DNA from 4 places in the Brevibacillus soli genome. Region 3 is predicted to be linked to each of the others. Evidence: riboswitches for the same ligand, from Rfam matches in the RefSeq annotation. Region 3 holds a riboswitch; each other region holds the start of a gene.
The links. Region 3 has a riboswitch for S-adenosylmethionine ahead of ACE99V_RS13905 (aminotransferase class I/II-fold pyridoxal phosphate-dependent enzyme). Riboswitches for the same ligand answer to the same signal wherever they lie in the genome.

Region 1 (4,373 bases), on a different contig from region 3:
GGCAGTTTGCGGGCCAAGCTCCCCCCATTCGTTTTTCGTCGCCTGTTCATGCAGACTGTACGTATGGGAGCCAAACTCAACCAATCCCGAAGCCAGCATTTCCTTCACCTGCTGAACGCTCAGCGGAGTGGTCATGTTTTCCCGCTTCCGCTCTACTGTATCACGCAAACGGCCGGTGATCAAAAAATTCACGGAAGGAAAGTGAAACTGCTGCAACACGGGAAACGCTTTCGTGTAATAGCTCTCGTAACCGTCATCAAAGGTGATGAGCACGGCGTTTTCTGTCGGTAAAACGCCGGCAGACACGAAACGCAAAAACTCTGAGAGCGAAATGGGATGCAGATCGTTTTCATAAAGGAAAGCCATATGTTCCGCAAATTGATCGGGAGCGATGACATAACGCTGATCTGTTTGATCTGTTACGTGATGATACGTCAAGACGACAACCTGATTTTTATACCAGACTTGTTTCCTTTTGTCTGATTTTGGCGGCGGTGTGACGTTTGGATTAGCAGGCCCCAACTCGCTTGTGCTTATAGACGTAGGGACCCGGGGAAAATGTTGCACTTCCGACGCATTTTTTTGCGGAAATATCTTCCCTGCCAGCAGTCCGCCGCTCACAACCAGCGCAAACGAAAACAAAAACACCAGGAGGAACAGTCGTCTCTTCTGCAAGGAAATCCCTCCTAAACCTCTTCTTTACCATTTCGACAGCATGGCACAAAATCCTTTATGTATGTAATTCCATTACAAAATCTTACAGCAAGAATCCCAGCCGACTTAAGCTAGGCTTTACCCACTCGGCGAAAACTACCGCTGTGCCGAGTGGGGTCCCTTTCCGGTGTCGGCTGGGGTCCCGAACACGATCCTAGTGGCTGCACAAAAAAAGCCTAGTGGTTGGTCACTAGGCTTTCTCGCTCTTCTGTTTACTTCGCCAATTCTGCAGCGTCTTTTTTCAGGTCTTCCGCCTTGTCTGTGCGCTCCCATGGAACGTTCAGGTCGTTGCGGCCGAAGTGACCGTATGCAGCGGTTTGCTTGTAAATCGGACGGCGCAGGTCAAGTTGCTTGATGATGCCTGCCGGACGCAGATCGAAGTGCTTGCGTACCAGTTTCACCAGGTCCTCTTCGGAGATTTTGCCGGTGCCGAACGTATCGACACTGATGGATACCGGCTGTGCCACACCGATTGCGTAAGCGACTTGCACTTCGCACTTGTCGGCAAGACCGGCAGCCACGATGTTTTTCGCAACATAGCGGGCTGCATATGCGCCGGAACGGTCCACTTTCGTCGGGTCTTTCCCGGAGAAAGCACCGCCGCCGTGACGGGCATAGCCGCCGTAGGTGTCAACGATGATTTTGCGGCCAGTCAAGCCGGCGTCGCCTTGAGGACCGCCGATTACGAAACGGCCGGTCGGGTTGATGAAGTATTTGGTTTGATCGTCCAGGAATTGAGCTGGAACGACCGGTTTGATCACCTGCTCCATCAAGTCTTTCTTGATTTGTTCCAGACTTGCTTCCGGAGCGTGTTGGGTGGAAATCACGATGGTATCGATGCGAACCGGCTTGTCTCCGTCGTATTCAACGGTTACTTGCGTTTTTCCGTCCGGGCGGAGATACTCCAGCGTGCCGTTTTTGCGAACTTCGGTCAGGCGGCGAGCCAGTTGATGCGCCATGCTGATCGGCAGCGGCATCAGTTCAGGAGTCTCGTTGCAAGCGAAGCCGAACATGAGACCTTGGTCACCGGCACCGATTGCTTCGATTTCTTCGTCCGTCATTTGGCCTTCGCGCGCTTCGAGTGCCTGGTCCACACCCAGAGCGATGTCGGCAGATTGCTCGCCGATCGCCGTGATTACCCCGCAAGTATCGGCGTCAAAACCGAACTTGGCGCGATCGTAACCGATTTCACGAATGGTATCGCGCACCAGCTTTTGAATGTCTACGTATGTGTTGGTGGTGATTTCACCCGCAACGAGCACGAGACCGGTGGTAACGGATGTTTCGCACGCTACGCGGGCATTTGGGTCTTTTGCCAGAATCGCATCCAGAACAGCGTCGGAGATTTGGTCACAAATCTTGTCCGGATGACCTTCGGTAACAGATTCAGAAGTGAAGAGTCGACGACCTTTTTGCAAAGCCATGGTGAAAACTACCTCCTTTATCCTCCATACAGATAGTGTGGGTGCCGAAGCGGGTTTTTAACAAGCAAAAAAAAACCTTTTCCCGTTTGAGGAAAAGGTGCCTTTTGTATGCGTTCCCTAACCTCTTATCGGCCAGAACAGTTCTCCGTTCTGCTGGTTAGCACCGCTTCAAGTCGGTTGCCGGGCTTCATCGGGCCAGTCCCTCCGCCTGCTCTGGATAAGAGTATCCATTACGCATAATAGAATAATTCTTTTTCTATGTCGTGTCAACAACGATTTAACGCAATTCGTACTTTCCTCGCACCATTACGTGCGCGATGCCCTTGTACTTTGAATCAAGCCGCAGCCCGCGGTTGTCGGAACGGGCGATCAGCAGCAGATGATTGTGCGCGACAGGAGCTCCGGCGCGAAGATCGGCTCCCGCAGTGATGTCGGTCAGCCCGTCCCCTTTGTTTCCGGCAACAGAGACTACCTGGCCGGTACGGACGATAAACTCGGTGCCTTCAAAGCCGTACAAGGTCTGTCCCTTGTTCAATTCCACCACGGTCAGCGTGCTTGTGCCTCCCGCATTTGCCAGCGCTTGCTGGATTTGTTGATCCACGTAGCTTTTGGTTACAACCGGATCGTCAACAGAGCCGGGAACGCCGGAGACCCCCCCGTCGGCCCAAGCCTGTGTAGCGAAAATGGCCACTCCAGCCACAGCAGCAGCAAGCATTCCTTTTGTCGTTTTTTTCATCACTGGTTGTCCTCCTTCACTCCTACAATTTATAGGCCTTTGCCAGCAAGACGACCACTTCGGCGCGGGTCGCGTAGCCTTGCGGGCGGAACGTGCTGCCATACCCGTTCAACCAGCGGCGCGAGGTGAGGGCTTCGATCGCCGGGGATGCCCAGTGGGTGACAGGTACGTCGCGATACGAGGAAGTGCTTCGTTTATACAGCAGCGCGTTTTGTGCGCGAGCCACCATCAGGGCCATTTCCGCCCGAGTGATCGCCTGGTTCGGCTTGATCGTCTTGTTGGGGTAACCCTGCAGGATGCCCAAGCGGTACGCCTGCGCGACTTCGTTGTACGCCCAATGCGATCGGGAGAGATCGTAAAACGGATTTTTCCCCGTGTACGCCTGAATGGAAATACCTTTGGCGCGCATGGCCTGGATCAGCATGGTGGCAAATTGCGCCCGGGTAACGGGCTGGTTCGGCTTGAAGGTTGCGTCCGGAAAACCTTTCACCACGCTCTTCTGGCTCAGGCGGGCAATGTCAGAGCGAGCCCAATGGTAGGCAATGTCACGGTAGCCGTCAATGAGCCGCTCCTTGGAAAGCGTAAGTCGATACGCATCGTATTTGAACGGCACGATGCTGTTCAAGCGGATATAATACCTGCCCGGACGCAACCGCAGACCGAAAATCCCTTTTCCCTGATCGGACAGCTCTGCCACTTCGTTTTCGGAGGCAAGCGCATAGTTGAAGGTGCCTCCCCCGTACAAGGCGATGTTGACCCCGGAAGCCACCGGAACAAAGGGAGCGCGAACGCTGACATACGATTCCGAATCGACATCAAATTGGAACCAGTCGTAATCGCTTCTCGACGGGAGCGTTCCGGTCATCAGGTAACCGCTCGCAAGGCGGGAAGCCTGACGATAGTTGTCGTTCGGTTCATTTGTGTCCTTGCGCACCGGCGTATAACTGACGTTCAGCTGGTACTCTGCGTTCACGGCGTTCCGATAATATTCGGTCAGACGTATATAGTACTTGCCGGGGGTTACCTCTTTGACCGCCCGCTCCGTCGGGTCGTTGCGGGTGCCGTCATCGTACGGCTGATCCCAGCTTAACTGGTTTCCTGTTTGCTTGCCCATTTGCAGTTTCAGATCAATGCGCTTGGTATCGGCCGTCACGGATACGTTGAGCCTTCCCTGCTCCCGTACGTAGTAGGAGAACCAGTCCTCGTCCCCCGCTTCATGAAAGTTGCCCGTCACGTTGATCTGATTGCCGACCAGCGGTCTCGCCGTCTGCATGTCATTGTTTCGCTCATAGCGGTCCGGGTTGATGGTGAATTTGCTGGTCAACAGATACGTGAACGAGGCGACTCCCCCGCTCCGCTCCAGCTTGATCTCCATGCGTCCTGTCTTGACCGGGATGGTCAAATTGTCTCCGTTCCCGATGTAATAGGTAACCGGCGAGCGGTTTTCGGGATAAAACGTAGCGGCCATGGGAGAGCCCAAGCGGGACGTAATCGAAGCG
Region 2 (4,373 bases), on a different contig from region 3:
CCTGTCTGCCGAGGAGTCGACTGAGGCGCCTGTGCAGCTGGCTTGGAGCTTGTCGCAGTCGCCGGAGCAGCGGTTGATGCTGACGGTTTGGCCGATTGTCCCTGCGGCGCGGTGCTCTTGCTTGGTGTGGGCTCTGCAGCCGGTCCCGGATTTGCCGACTTCAGCTGAAATAACGGTTTCAAGGCAGAACGGATCAATGCGGTCTGTTTTACAAACTCGTTTTTGTCGGAGGGAACGGTACCCACTCCGAACAGTCCGGGGTTCCCCAAAGCCTTCAGTGCATGGTCAAATGCGGTGTAGGCGGTTTTTGATGCGTGATCGCTGAGGTAGGGCGCCAGCACGTCGAGTGTTCCTCTTCCTTTTGCCAGAAGCAGCTTGGCCTTGGCGTAGTCACCAAACTGCTTTTCCGCATTGTCGAGACGGCGGTCTATGTTCATCACCAGCACTGCCTTGTAGTTATGTAAAGCAAGCTCCTTTTGCTTATTCGCAAAGTTTGCTTCCAGCTGCTGTGCCGTCTTGTCGCCAAACTCCAGAGCGATCTCCTTTTTGCGGCTGACAAACGCCTGATAGGCGCCGTTCCAATCCGCCGGGTTTTTTTGCAGCTTTGCGGCTATCTCTTTGTACGTCTCCGCCAATTCCTCCTTATTGGGATCGCCGTAGGAGTATGCGAAAGCCGAGGAGGGCAGCAGAAGCACAAGCACAAGCGCCAGCATAAGGCGTACGAACATCAGGATCCTCCTTCTCGCATAAATGATAATCATTATCAAATACCGGCCACTATTAATGATAAAGGCGGAAAGGAATTCCGTCAATAAGGATTTTCATTCTCACTCTCATTCTCATCTCACACCTATAACCGGAAAGTTCCGAATGTATCCTTTTTTTATTCTTTTTTCATGTTTGTGTGGTACACTGACAAAAAATTCTTGATCAGGGGTCGATGCACGTGTGGAAATGGATTCTAGCCCTTTTGGCAGCGTCGTTTGTGGCTGCGGTAACGTCAGCGGGATACTGGGTGTACAAACAAGTCGATGAAAAGCAGCAGGTGTCGGTGGAACGGCTGCAAAAATTTAAAAATCGCAAACCGCGGAATGACCTTCCTCATATCGGTTATCTGGCGCCGAAATTTGAGCTGCCTGCCGAGAACAACCAGACAGTTGGCCTCAACGGTCCGCATCACCAGCCAACCCTGGTCGTGTTTTGGTCCTCCTGGAGCTCACACTGCCAAAAAGAACTGGTACTGTTGGATGAGCTGTATCGCCAGAACGGAAAAAATCTCCGCTTTTACCTTGTGAACGACACAACCAATGACGATCCAAAGGAAGCGGAGCAGCTTCTTTTGGGCAAGTCCCTGAAACAAAGCGTGCTGTATGACCGGGATGGGAAAGTCGTGGAGGACTACGGCATTGAAGTGTACCCGACAGCCTTTCTTGTGGGAACGGACGGGAAGATTAAAGACCGCTGGGTGGGTACGCTGACGCTGGACGAATGGAAGGAAAAGCTGGTTAATTTGGAACTCTCAAAAAAATAATTGACGAACACCTGAGTGAGCATGTAAGATACTGCTAAATAAATTCGAGCGAAGAACTCGGAATTAAATAGATACTCTTATCGAGAGCAGGCTGAGGGACTGGCCCGATGAAGCCCGGCAACCGACCGTTTTCAGTGTTTTCACTGATAAGGCACGGTGCTAACTCCTGCAGGAAACGATTCCTGAGAGATGAGAGAGGTGTCCCTTTGAATAAAGAAGCCTCTTTCCTCTGGGAAAGGGGTATTTATTTTTTCTCCGGTCGTTCTTCCGCCAGAAGAATCTTTTTGGGGGAATCAACCATGTTCAAAAAAGGAGTAAGTCTGATCGTCATCAGTACCGTTTTGCTGACAGGCTGCACCAACGAACAGCCGCCTGCACCTACTGCGCAACCGACACAACAGCCTGCTTCCCAGCCGGCGGCAACGGCTCCGCAGCAACCGGCCAACACAGCGCCGGCATCGGCCAAGGCCTCTGTGGCGATACCAAGTGCCGTGGACAAAAAATTAAAAATCGCGCTGGTCAGCGAATTTTCCATCGGAACGTTTTCCGCTCAGTATCTGCAGGGCGTAAAGGATCAGGTAGGCAAGTTTGGCGGGGAAGTGATCGTCTACAACGCTGACGGCGACCTCGCCAAAATGGCGGCCCATCTCGATACCGCGATCAACCAAAAAGTGGACGGCATCCTCATTAATCACGGCCGGGCCGAAGCGCTGCAAGACGGCGTGGAACGTGCCGTAAAGGCAGGAATCCCCGTTGTTTCCTTTGACAACGATCTGGATCAGATAGAGGGTGTAACGGTGATTGACCAGGACGACTACAGCCTCGCCTGGCAGGGATTGAAAAACCTGGCGCAATCCATCGACGGCAAAGGGAACATCGTCTACATCTGGGTGGGCGGTTTCGCACCGATGGAGAAACGCAACCGCGTATACGAGATCTTCCTGAAGCGTTACCCCAACATCAAGGAGATTGCCCGCTTCGGCTCCGCTACGCCGAATACCGCACTGGACACGCAAGCGCAGATGGATGCGATCTTGAAAAAATATCCGAACAAAGGTGACATTGCGGCAGTTTGGGCTCCGTGGGACGAGTTTGCCAAAGGAGCGGTTCGCGCCATCAAGGCAGCCGGCCGCACGGAGATCAAGGTATTTGGAATCGATCTTTCCGACGAAGACCTGCAGATGATTCAAGAAAAAGAAAGTCCGTGGAAAGCGTCCGCCGCAACCGATCCAGCCGACATCGGACGGGTGCAGACCCGTTTTCTCTATCAAAAGATCGCGGGTGAGCCGACACCGAAGTACTTCTCGCTTGATCCGCACCTGGTAGCCAAAGAAAAGCTGCCTGATACACCGATAAACATGACGCAGCTGGGTGAATACGTGGATGGCTGGGGCAGAAGTGACGCCGCCGTCTCTTCGTGGATGCCGGCTCTGGAAAGCAAAGCAAAACAATAGATGAACCGTTGGGAGGAGGAAGAAGCATGACGGCCTCCGTACTGGAAATGAAGCAAATTGGCAAAAGCTACGGCGGAGTTGAGGCCCTTCGCGGAGTCGACTTTACTGTGCGGGGCGGGGAGGTTCACGCCATTCTTGGCGCAAACGGCGCGGGAAAAAGCACGTTGATGAAGATTCTCTCCGGCGCCGAGCAGGCAAGCAGTGGATCCGTATTCATCAATGGCCGGGAAGTGAGCATCAACAGTCCGCGGGGAGCGAAGCAGGCCGGCATTCATCTGGTTCAGCAGGAGGTGGACACCGGTCTGATCCCTTACCTGAGCGTGGCGGAAAATATCATGTTGGACCACAGCGCAGCTCAAAAGCGAGTGTGGTTTTCCCCGCGCCGGACGGTCGTACAGGCGGAAGAAATCGTGCGCCGGTGCGGGTTTTCCCTGCCTCTTAAGGCCACAGCAGAGGAGCTGACGCTGGCAGAAAAACAGCTCGTTCTTCTGGCTCGGGCGATCGTCCAGGACGTTCGGTTCGTCATCTTCGACGAGCCGACCGCTCCGCTCAGCCTGTCGGAAACGGAGGCCCTGTTCACGCTGATGGAAGCGTTAAAGGTAAAAGGGCTGGGTATTGTCTACATTTCCCACCGACTGCCAGAGGTATTTCGCATTGCCGACCGGATTACCGTGCTGCGAGACGGTCGTAAGGTTTGGGAGCGGGAGCGGGCGTCAACAGATGCTGACCAGGTGATTGCCGCCATGCTGGGCAGAAGCTTTGCAGAGGAGTTTCCCAAGGAGAAGGTGCCGATTGGCGATGTGATTTTTGAGGCCAAGCAGGTTCACGTCGGGCAAAAGGTAAAACGGTTTGACATCCGGCTGCGAGCGGGGGAGATCGTCGCGGTTGTGGGATTGGTGGGTGCGGGTAAAACGGAAGTCTCCCGCGCCCTGTTTGCGGCGGATCGCAAAGACGGCGGCGCCATTTTTGTCAGGGGCCGGGAAGTTCTCTGCCGCAGTCCGCTGGATTCCGTTCAGGCGGGCATCGTTCTGGTTCCGGAAGAGAGACGTCAGCAAGGAATTTTCGTGGAAGAATCGGTTAAGGACAATCTCACTCTGGCCAATTTGCACAGCTACACGACGTGCGGTTTCGTGAAAGCGCCCGAGGAAGAGAAGGCGGCACAGTCCATGGTAGACCGACTCGGGATCAAAACGGCCGGTCTTCAGCTGCAGGTGGGGCGCCTCTCCGGCGGCAACCAGCAAAAAGTGGCGATTGGCAAATGGCTGCTTACCGATGCCAGTGTGTTTTTGTTCGACGAACCGACCAAGGGAGTCGACGTCGGAGCGAAACAGGACATCTTCCGCCTCATTCAGCAGTTGGCCAAGGAACAAAAAGGCATTCTTTACTTT
Region 3 (4,373 bases):
GAACGAGAGAACGGCACCGTGACCGCTTGCCTGTTGACTCTGCAGCTGATGGCCTTCGTGGTTAGAGAGACCGGTGTAGTACACCTTTTGGACAGCAGGATGCGCTTGCAGCCAGCCAGCCAGTTTTTCCGCACTTTTGCTGCTGACGTCAAGACGTGCCTTGAGCGTTTTCAAACCCCGCATCACCAGCCAGGAATCCTGTACACCCAGTATGGAACCCATGCCGTTTTGAATCAGGTACAATTCATTTCCCAGACATTCATCGCTGGTTACCGCCAGGCCTGCGACGACATCGCTGTGCCCTCCGATGAATTTGGTCGCACTGTGAATCACGATGTCTGCCCCCAGTTCCAGGGGACGTTGGTAGTATGGGGTCATAAACGTGTTGTCGACAATCGTCAAGAGACCGTGCTTTTTCGCCAGGGAGCAGATCGCGGCAATATCCGTCACCTTCAGCGTCGGATTGGAAGGCGTCTCCAAATAGATTCCTTTTGTATTTGCCCGAATCGCTGACGCTACCAGCTCAGGGCTGGTAGTATCGACGAAACTGACTTCCATACCCAATCGGGACAGTACCCGGGTCAAAAACCGGTACGTTCCTCCGTAGACGTCCTCCGCCACGACCAGATGATCGCCGGCGGAAAAGAGCATGAACACGCTGGAGATCGCTGCCATCCCCGACGCAAACGCAAACCCTCGGGTCCCTCCCTCCAGCACAGCGATTGCCTCTTCCAACGCCTGCCTGGTGGGATTTCCGGAACGGGCATAGTCGAAAACGCCCGGCCGGTCAAGATCCGGCTGATGATAGGTGGATGCCAGATAAAGGGGCACGGAGGACGCACCCGTCACCCTGTCAAAGCACGCAGTCCCGTGAAGCAGTTTTGTGGCAAAGTTCATCGCTGATTCCCTCCCGCTTGCAAACTGACATCCAAGGCTTGAGACAAGTCGGCAATCAGATCGTCGGGGTGTTCAATCCCGACGGACAGCCGCAGCAACCGGTCGCATACGCCAACTTTCTCACGTATGTCCCGAGGGATGTCGGCGTGCGTTTGGGTGGCCGGATACGTACACAGCGACTCTACGCCTCCCAGACTCTCGGCAAAGGAAACGATACGCAGGCGGGAAAGGAACGGAGCTACCTGCGCCGCGTCCCGCACCCGGAACGAAAGCATGCCGCCGAACCCGTTCGACTGGCTCTTCTGCACCTCGTGGTCCGGGTGGTCGTCAAGACCGGGATAAAAGACTTCTGCCACCGCCGGATGTTCACGTAGACATCGTGCGAGCGCGAATGCATTGGATTGATGCCGTTCCATGCGCAGCGCGAGCGTTTTCATTCCGCGCAGGAGAAGCCACGAGTCCTGCGGCCCCAGAACCGCTCCGATGGAATTGTGCAAAAATCTGACTTTTTCAGATAACTCGGCGCCTTTTGTCACGATCAGACCGGCCAGAACGTCATTGTGCCCGCCCAAATATTTCGTGGCGCTGTGAAACACGAGGTCAGCCCCCAGCTCCAATGGTCTCTGGAAATACGGAGAGAGGAATGTATTGTCGACAAGGGTCAGGATTCCGTGCCGCTTGGCCAGTTGGCATACCCTGGCGATGTCAGTAACCTGCATCAGGGGATTGGTAGGCGTCTCGACCAGCAAAGCTTTCGTCTCGGGCTGAATCGCTTTTTCCACCTGCTCCAGATCACGCAGGTCCACGTAGGAAAACGACAGACCGTAGCGGGAGAGCACCTGCTCAAACAAGCGGTATGTACCTCCATAGAGATCAAGCGAAACGACGAAATGATCGCCTTGGGAGAACAACCCCATCAGGGTATGGATCGCCGCCATTCCCGATGCGAAGGCAAAACCGGCGTCTCCTCCCTCCGCATCCGCTATGGCCTGCTCCAGTACCGTGCGCGTCGGATTGGCTGTCCGGGAATAATCAAAACCCGTACTTTCTCCCAATGCCGGATGGCGGTACGCGGTTGCATGATACACGGGGAAACTGACCGCTCCCGTTTGAGAATCCTTTCCTACTCCTGCCTGCACCAATTTTGTCTCCAAATGCATGGCTTTCCCTCCACATCTTTATTGAGGGCAAATAAAAAAGCCCTCTTTCTCTTAAAAAGAAGGCTTTGTTTACGGGTACCGTAAGCAACTCCTTCTCATCTTTCAGAGCGTTCGCTCTGCAGGAATTAGCACCATTATCTCCCTATGAATCATAGGAGATCGGTTGCCGGGCATCATCGGGCCAGTCCCTCCGCCTCTCTGGATAAGAAAGTTATTGCTATTCAATTGAATTGAACTTATCGTACCCAATCGTCTGAATATTGTCAACCGGTTTTTCTTTTCAAGCTTTGCGAAGCGCGGTCATCACCTGATTATCGAGTTTGGCCGCGGCTTTCTTGTCATACGTCTTTTCATACTGCGGCTCTACGGAGATGCGGGAACCGTAAAACATCACATCGCGCACGGCCTCGATGGAGATCTCCACCATCGCAAGCTTTAACGGCACCTCTTCCATCCGCTCGACTTTTACCGCGGCCCTGCCGTTGATGGCGTAAGAAGAGCCCGCTCCGATCAGGTGCAATACCACCTGCGGTTCTTTTGCAATATTGGTGAGGATGCGCGAACGATTGTCGACAGCAAAACGAATGGTTTGTTGAGAAGGCGCATAGACCCATGATAGAGAGCTGATCGAAGGCGCACCTGTTTCATGATCAATGGTCCCCAATGTGACGAAACGCTCCTGCTGCAGCAGCGCAAACAGGTCTTCCGACAGCGATTGAGCAACGGTTTCGGCCATTCCGATTCCTCCTTGGAAAAGATATGTACGTCTATTGTACCTGTGCCACTCGCCCAAGGCAAACCATACCGTTCAGGCTCCGCTTGCTTCCCTTCCCTTTTTTTCCTAAACTGGTAGAAACCAAAACAAGTCCGATGTGAAAGGAGGCGATGTTTATGTCGCAGTCCCCTACCGACCGAATTCTGGCCAAAGTGGATCAACTGCTGGAGGAACTGCAGGAAGTGCGCAAATTAAACGAGCGCATGGATAAGATCGCCCTGTTTCTGGAAGACATCCGTCTTGCCGATGTCATTCAAAATTACACAGCCCCGCGCAAGCTGCTCTGGACCAATTTCCTCGCAGGCTTGGCACGGGGGCTGGGGTTAACCATCGGAACGGCCATTGTGTTAGGTCTGCTCGGGTATATCCTGAAGCAGTTTCTATCCGTTCCGATCATCGGCGATTACATCGGCCAACTGGTTGATTACGTCAATGCCTACCGGAATAGCAGGTATTAATCGTCGTTGTCATCTTTGCCATTGCGGTCACGGTCATCGTCATCGTCGCGGTAGTCATCGTCATCATCGCGGTCGTCATCGTCGTCATCGCGATCATCGTCGTCATCGCGATCAGACCATTTTTTGTGTCCGTACGCGTGCCCTTTACCCTTGTGCTTTTCTTTCTTCTCTTTCTCTTCTTTCTTTTCTTTTGGTTTTTCCGGCAGCTCGTTGACCGGCGTTCCGTGCGGAATGTCTGCCTTCGCTACCAGCTTGCCATCCACGTATAGCTCCAGGTGAACTGCTTTTGCGCTGTAGGAGCGGTTTTTGTAGCTGATGTTGATTTCAAACTCCTCTTTGTCGTTCAGCTTCACTTCGTGCTTTTTGCCGTCCGGTGCCACTACATAGAGCTTGGCCTTTTTCACGTCATCAAGCTTCTCCACTTTCCCTTTCACTTGAACAAGCTTGTATTTTGCATGAATCGTGGCCGTACCTGTGATTTTGAAGGTTTGCGGCTCAGTCGTTGCTGGCGGTGCGTTGACAGTCAGCACCTCAACGGTTTCGGAGTCGATTTTTTTGCCGTCCTTATACGCTTCCACAAGAACGTCCTGTTTTTTCTCGGAAATGTTCTTGAAGGTTGCCTTAAAGGTACCGACGCCCTGCCACAATTTTTTCACGTCCACTTTTTTCTTCTCGCCGTTGTACGTAACGAACACTTCGTCAGCTTCCAGGCTAACGATGCCGTTTACCTTCACTTCTTTTTTCTTCAGGTCGTTTGTCGCGAGGGTATGCACGATCACGTCCTTTTCCACAACGGTATCCGTGTTGATTTGGACTTCCTTCGTTTCCACCACCTTGTCTCCTACATACGCTTTCAGGGAAGCATACTGCGGAGTCTCGCTAACCACAGCAGCAAAGCTCACCGCAAAGGTGTCGTCGGCATTCGGCACGACTTCAATGATGTCACCGTTCGGCTTCGTCACCACCACCTTGGTAACGTCGTCCGTCACTTCCCCTTTGATGTAGGTGGTTTTGTCCACCGTTTCCGGCTTTACGCTGATGAAACCTTCGCTGGTCTCATCAAACCGCACTTCCAGGTAGATG
Region 4 (4,373 bases), on a different contig from region 3:
TATCCCCGATCGTAACGGCTGTACTGGCCTCCTTTTTTTTAAAGGAAAAGTTTACTCTGAGAATGATCGTTGGATCGTTGTTGGCACTGATCGGTACATTCTTCGTTGTTGGCAGCGGCGCAGGTTTGACTGTTTCCTTCGGTGTATTGTTTATTTTCATCGCGATGGTAACATTTTCGTCATCGATGATTATCATCAGAAAACGGACGGAAAGCATGGATCCGTTTATCGCAACCGTATATGCGACCGTTGTCGGTGCTCTTTTCATGACGCCCGCCGCATTCTTCACAGTTGACTCATCATCAGCCATAAGTCGCGATGTTTGGGCTTGGTTGCTGTTGATTGCGACTGCGATTCTGATGCAGGGTGTATGCGGAATTGTGTGGAATCAGCAGTTAATGATAGTGGGAACGGGGAGAGCCGCGATCTTTCTCAATTTGCAGCCGTTTGTTGCCATGTTGGTGGGGTTCCTTCTGCTTGGTTCACAGGTGACTCATATCCAAGCGTCAGGATCACTGCTGATAGTGGCTGGAGTGATCGTGGCAACGGTTCGTTCACAGAAAGAGTACGAAACAACAGAATTTGCTGGGTAAGGACCCTTGTTTCGTGTTTGTACATAGGGTAAGAAATCGAGAAAGAACTTTTTGATCAGGAGGTACTTATGGTTGCACAGGCAGAATCCATGATTCAGGTGAAGATTCCCATTCCAATCCCGCTTAAAACGGTCAACACGTATCTGTGTCAGACCCATGATGGATGGGTCATCATTGATACAGGCCTGGATACGCCTTCAGCAAGAGAGACCTGGATGAATGCCTTTAGGGAAAACAACATCGATTTTACGAACGAGGTACGCCAGATCGTTATCACTCATTACCATCCTGATCACATAGGATTGGCCGGATGGCTGCATCAAATAACCGGCGCTGAGGTGATGATTTCCTCGGAGGGAAAAAGAGCGTCAGAGAAAGTGTGGCTGAATCATCGGCAAAACGCAGAGACGATCAGCAGTTTCTTCATTACTCACGGAATGCCTCTCCATGACGGGAATGAGATCAAAACGCATATGGAAGACTTCATGAAATACCTATCACCTTTGCCTGATATGTCTGAGATTGAGGAAGGATATCTGTTGGAACTGAAGGGAGGCACATATCGTGCCATCCACACTCGCGGACACTGTGACGGACATTTTGTCTTCTATGACGAAAACTTCGGTTTCCTTATCGGCGGAGATCAGATCCTGGACAAAATTTCACCCAATATCAGTTTATGGCCAACCTTTGATCCGAATCCGCTTCAATCGTTTATCGATTCCTTGCAGGCTTTGAAACCATTGCCGATTCACAGAATTTTTCCGGGTCACGGTCCCATCATTACCCAAGCGCAGATGAGAATCGAACAGTTGCTCCAGCATCACCATGAGCGATTGGAAGAGATTGTTTCGTATTTGAAACAGGATGGCAGACAAACAGCCTATCAAATATGCCGGAAACTTTTCCACTCGCGTCAGTTGGATCTTCATCAGCTTCGCTTTGCGATGGCGGAGACACTCGCTCATCTCGTGTTTCTCGAATTTGAAGGGAAAGTGAAGCGAGACGCGCACGAAAATGCTTCCCGCATGAACGATCGCGAATCCATTGTTCATTGGTGCCTTTCCTGATAGGAACTCGTTGATCCTTTTAAAACGATAATCCTATTGACAAAGTCGGAATTGAATATTAAAATGTGAACATTCAAAAGGTATTCATTTATGAGTGAATGAAATACAGTTCTTTCTTATCGAGAGAGGTGGAGGGAAAGGCCCAATGAAACCTCGGCAACCCATTCTGACCGGTCAGGTGAAGGTGCCAATTCCTACAGGAGAGATCCTGACAGATAAGAAGTGTTCCCCATGCTTTGATGCATATATGGTGTGCTCCTTCTATCTGTCAGAAGGAGTTTTTTCTTTACTCATGAAGGGAGTGAGATTGGGGAGAGTCGCGTACATTTGTGATACTTTGCTACAATATGTATTAGTAATATTCCGATAACAACCACATGAGAAAGAGGGATGACAAATGGCTCAAGTTCGAATTCGCAATACGAATGAACGGATTACGGGGAATGAAAATGTGAAGGCGTTTTTGGAAAAACATGGGGTTCTTTACGAGCACTGGGATGCAAACAAGCTCCCTGCCGAATTGCGGGAGAAATTTACTTTAACCGACGAAGAAAAAAATCAAATTCTTTCCACCTTTGATGCAGAAATTCGAGATTTGGCAAAACGCAGGGGATACCGTACTTGGGATATCGTAGCGTTATCCGAGGAAACCCCCAATCTTGATGAGTTGCTCAAAAAGTTTGAAGCGGTCCATACACATACGGAAGACGAAGTGCGTGCGATCACTGCAGGAAATGGAATCTTCATCATCAAGGGATCAGACGATGTCGGCTATTTCGACGTCGAACTGGAAGCGGGTGATGTCATTTCCGTGCCGGAAAACAATCCGCATTTCTTTACATTGATGGAAAATCGCAGAGTAGTGGCTGTCCGTTTGTTTATTGAAACGGAGGGCTGGATTGCTCATCCATATGAGGACCCTGCTTTTACAAAGTAACATTCATCCGTAGAATCGGCAAAACGCCCGAATCGTGGGCGTTTTTTGCATTTTTTCAGGATACAGTGGCAATAAACAAAATTTTTGCAAAAAGTTGCACAGGAATTGAAACAAAAGAAAAGAATATGTAGTTCAACATTCCTGTTTTTTTGGGGGCAATTATGATAACCAATTCCTACATCTATTATTTGGTTCTTTCTCTAGCATATGTTGTCTCCATTTTAACGGTTTTAAAGAGTCATGATCACTATATAATAGAATTCTGTTTCTTTTTCTTTTTGTTCATTGGCACGCTTTTCGCATCGAACGCAACAAGTTTTACTTTGGCCATAAGGCCGCTTTACAAAAAAACAAAAGCCGTATCGGAATTAACCAAAGAAGACTACTCCAATTTGTTGCGCCAACAGCAAGGAATGACGTTTGCATTTGTGAAAGACAATAACCGATTTATACATACCGTTTGCGATGGCAAGCTGCTATATCGACTCGGTTTAAAGCCAGAGGATGTAGTCGGAAAGGAATTATACGATTTTTTACCACAGCATATTGCTTCCCAAAAAGAAATCTTCTATCAAAGAGCTTGGAACGGCCAAGAAGATGTTGCGTATGAAGGATGCATGAACGACATCGTATATTTGGCAACGCTTCGCCCCGTTTATAAGCATGGGCAGGTCGTGCAGGTCATATCATCGTGTATCGATATTACAACCCTGAAACAAACATTGTCAGCCCTGCACGAAAGTGAGGAACGCTTTCGACAAATTGCTGAGAACATTGATGAGGTGTTTTGGATTGCAGATCCTGTCACTCAAAAGTTTCTATATCTGAGTCCCGCCTATGAAAAAGTATGGGGATTATCGTGTAAAGAGTTTTTTCAAGATCCGAACAAGATGTTCAATGTCATTCATCCGGAGGATCGAGAGCGAATCGTAAAGGCTCAGGAAGAACTGGCAATGGGAACTTTTCACCAGGAATATCGAATCATACGTCCGAATGGAACGGTTCGTTGGATCAGAGATCGGGGATTTCCCGTAATCGTTGATGGGAAACTTCATCGGATCGTGGGCATTGCCGAGGATATTACAGATATTCGCGACAGCGAGGAGTTCCTCATCAAATCGGAAAAGTTGGCTGTGTTAGGCGAATTAGCTGCAGGAATCGCACATGAGATTCGAAACCCGTTGACCTCTCTCAGAGGATTTGTACAGCTCTTGCAGAAACAGCCAGAAGTGCAAAACGCCATCTTTACGGACATCATGCTTTCCGAAATCAATCGGATTAATGAAATTGTCGGGGATTTTTTAGTGCTGGCAAAACCAACAGCGTCGAACTATATGAAAAAAGATATTTGTGCCATTCTTCGACATGTGATTTTCCTGATGGAATCCATTTGTCATCTACGCAACATAAACATGGAACATACGTTTGATTGTGAACAGTATTTTATTGAGTGTGAAGAAAATCATGTTAAACAAGTCTTCCTAAACATCATTAAAAATGCCATGGATGCCATGCCAAACGGCGGAAAGGTCACCATAGAAGTAAAGCAGTGGAACCAACAACAGATTCGAATACGAATAAAGGATAACGGCTGCGGGATCCCGGAAGAAAGGATGCGTTCCATTGGAGAACCTTTTTATACCACAAAGGAAAAAGGAACTGGTCTTGGGTTAATGGTTAGCTACAGGATCATTCAAAATCACAAGGGGAAGATCGAAATAACGAGTAAGGTCGGGCAAGGGACGATCGTCGATATTGTACTGCCCTTAACGC

Region 1: it holds a riboswitch for S-adenosylmethionine, as region 3 does, so the genes downstream of both, metK (methionine adenosyltransferase) here and ACE99V_RS13905 (aminotransferase class I/II-fold pyridoxal phosphate-dependent enzyme) in region 3, are expected to answer to the same signal.
Region 2: it holds a riboswitch for S-adenosylmethionine, as region 3 does, so the genes downstream of both, ACE99V_RS18165 (substrate-binding domain-containing protein) here and ACE99V_RS13905 (aminotransferase class I/II-fold pyridoxal phosphate-dependent enzyme) in region 3, are expected to answer to the same signal.
Region 4: it holds a riboswitch for S-adenosylmethionine, as region 3 does, so the genes downstream of both, ACE99V_RS06665 (1,2-dihydroxy-3-keto-5-methylthiopentene dioxygenase) here and ACE99V_RS13905 (aminotransferase class I/II-fold pyridoxal phosphate-dependent enzyme) in region 3, are expected to answer to the same signal.

The regions. Positions count from the first base shown of each region.
Region 1 is NZ_JBIYSM020000005.1:33,127-37,499, reverse strand. It holds gene ACE99V_RS03215 (polysaccharide deacetylase family protein) at 1-675, opposite strand, end outside; gene metK (methionine adenosyltransferase) at 927-2,132, opposite strand; SAM riboswitch class I at 2,261-2,362, opposite strand; gene ACE99V_RS03205 (hypothetical protein) at 2,416-2,874, opposite strand; gene ACE99V_RS03200 (S8 family peptidase) at 2,897-4,373, opposite strand, start outside.
Region 2 is NZ_JBIYSM020000055.1:13,646-18,018, forward strand. It holds gene ACE99V_RS18155 (hypothetical protein) at 1-728, opposite strand, end outside; gene ACE99V_RS18160 (TlpA family protein disulfide reductase) at 947-1,531, shown strand; SAM riboswitch class I at 1,606-1,727, shown strand; gene ACE99V_RS18165 (substrate-binding domain-containing protein) at 1,831-2,985, shown strand; gene ACE99V_RS18170 (sugar ABC transporter ATP-binding protein) at 3,012-4,373, shown strand, end outside.
Region 3 is NZ_JBIYSM020000032.1:18,087-22,459, forward strand. It holds gene ACE99V_RS13900 (aminotransferase class I/II-fold pyridoxal phosphate-dependent enzyme) at 1-897, opposite strand, end outside; gene ACE99V_RS13905 (aminotransferase class I/II-fold pyridoxal phosphate-dependent enzyme) at 894-2,057, opposite strand; SAM riboswitch class I at 2,150-2,266, opposite strand; gene ACE99V_RS13910 (pyridoxamine 5'-phosphate oxidase family protein) at 2,338-2,793, opposite strand; gene ACE99V_RS13915 (DUF5665 domain-containing protein) at 2,949-3,290, shown strand; gene ACE99V_RS13920 (hypothetical protein) at 3,287-4,373, opposite strand, start outside.
Region 4 is NZ_JBIYSM020000011.1:65,151-69,523, forward strand. It holds gene ACE99V_RS06655 (DMT family transporter) at 1-593, shown strand, start outside; gene ACE99V_RS06660 (MBL fold metallo-hydrolase) at 662-1,663, shown strand; SAM riboswitch class I at 1,777-1,885, shown strand; gene ACE99V_RS06665 (1,2-dihydroxy-3-keto-5-methylthiopentene dioxygenase) at 2,061-2,600, shown strand; gene ACE99V_RS06670 (ATP-binding protein) at 2,762-4,373, shown strand, end outside.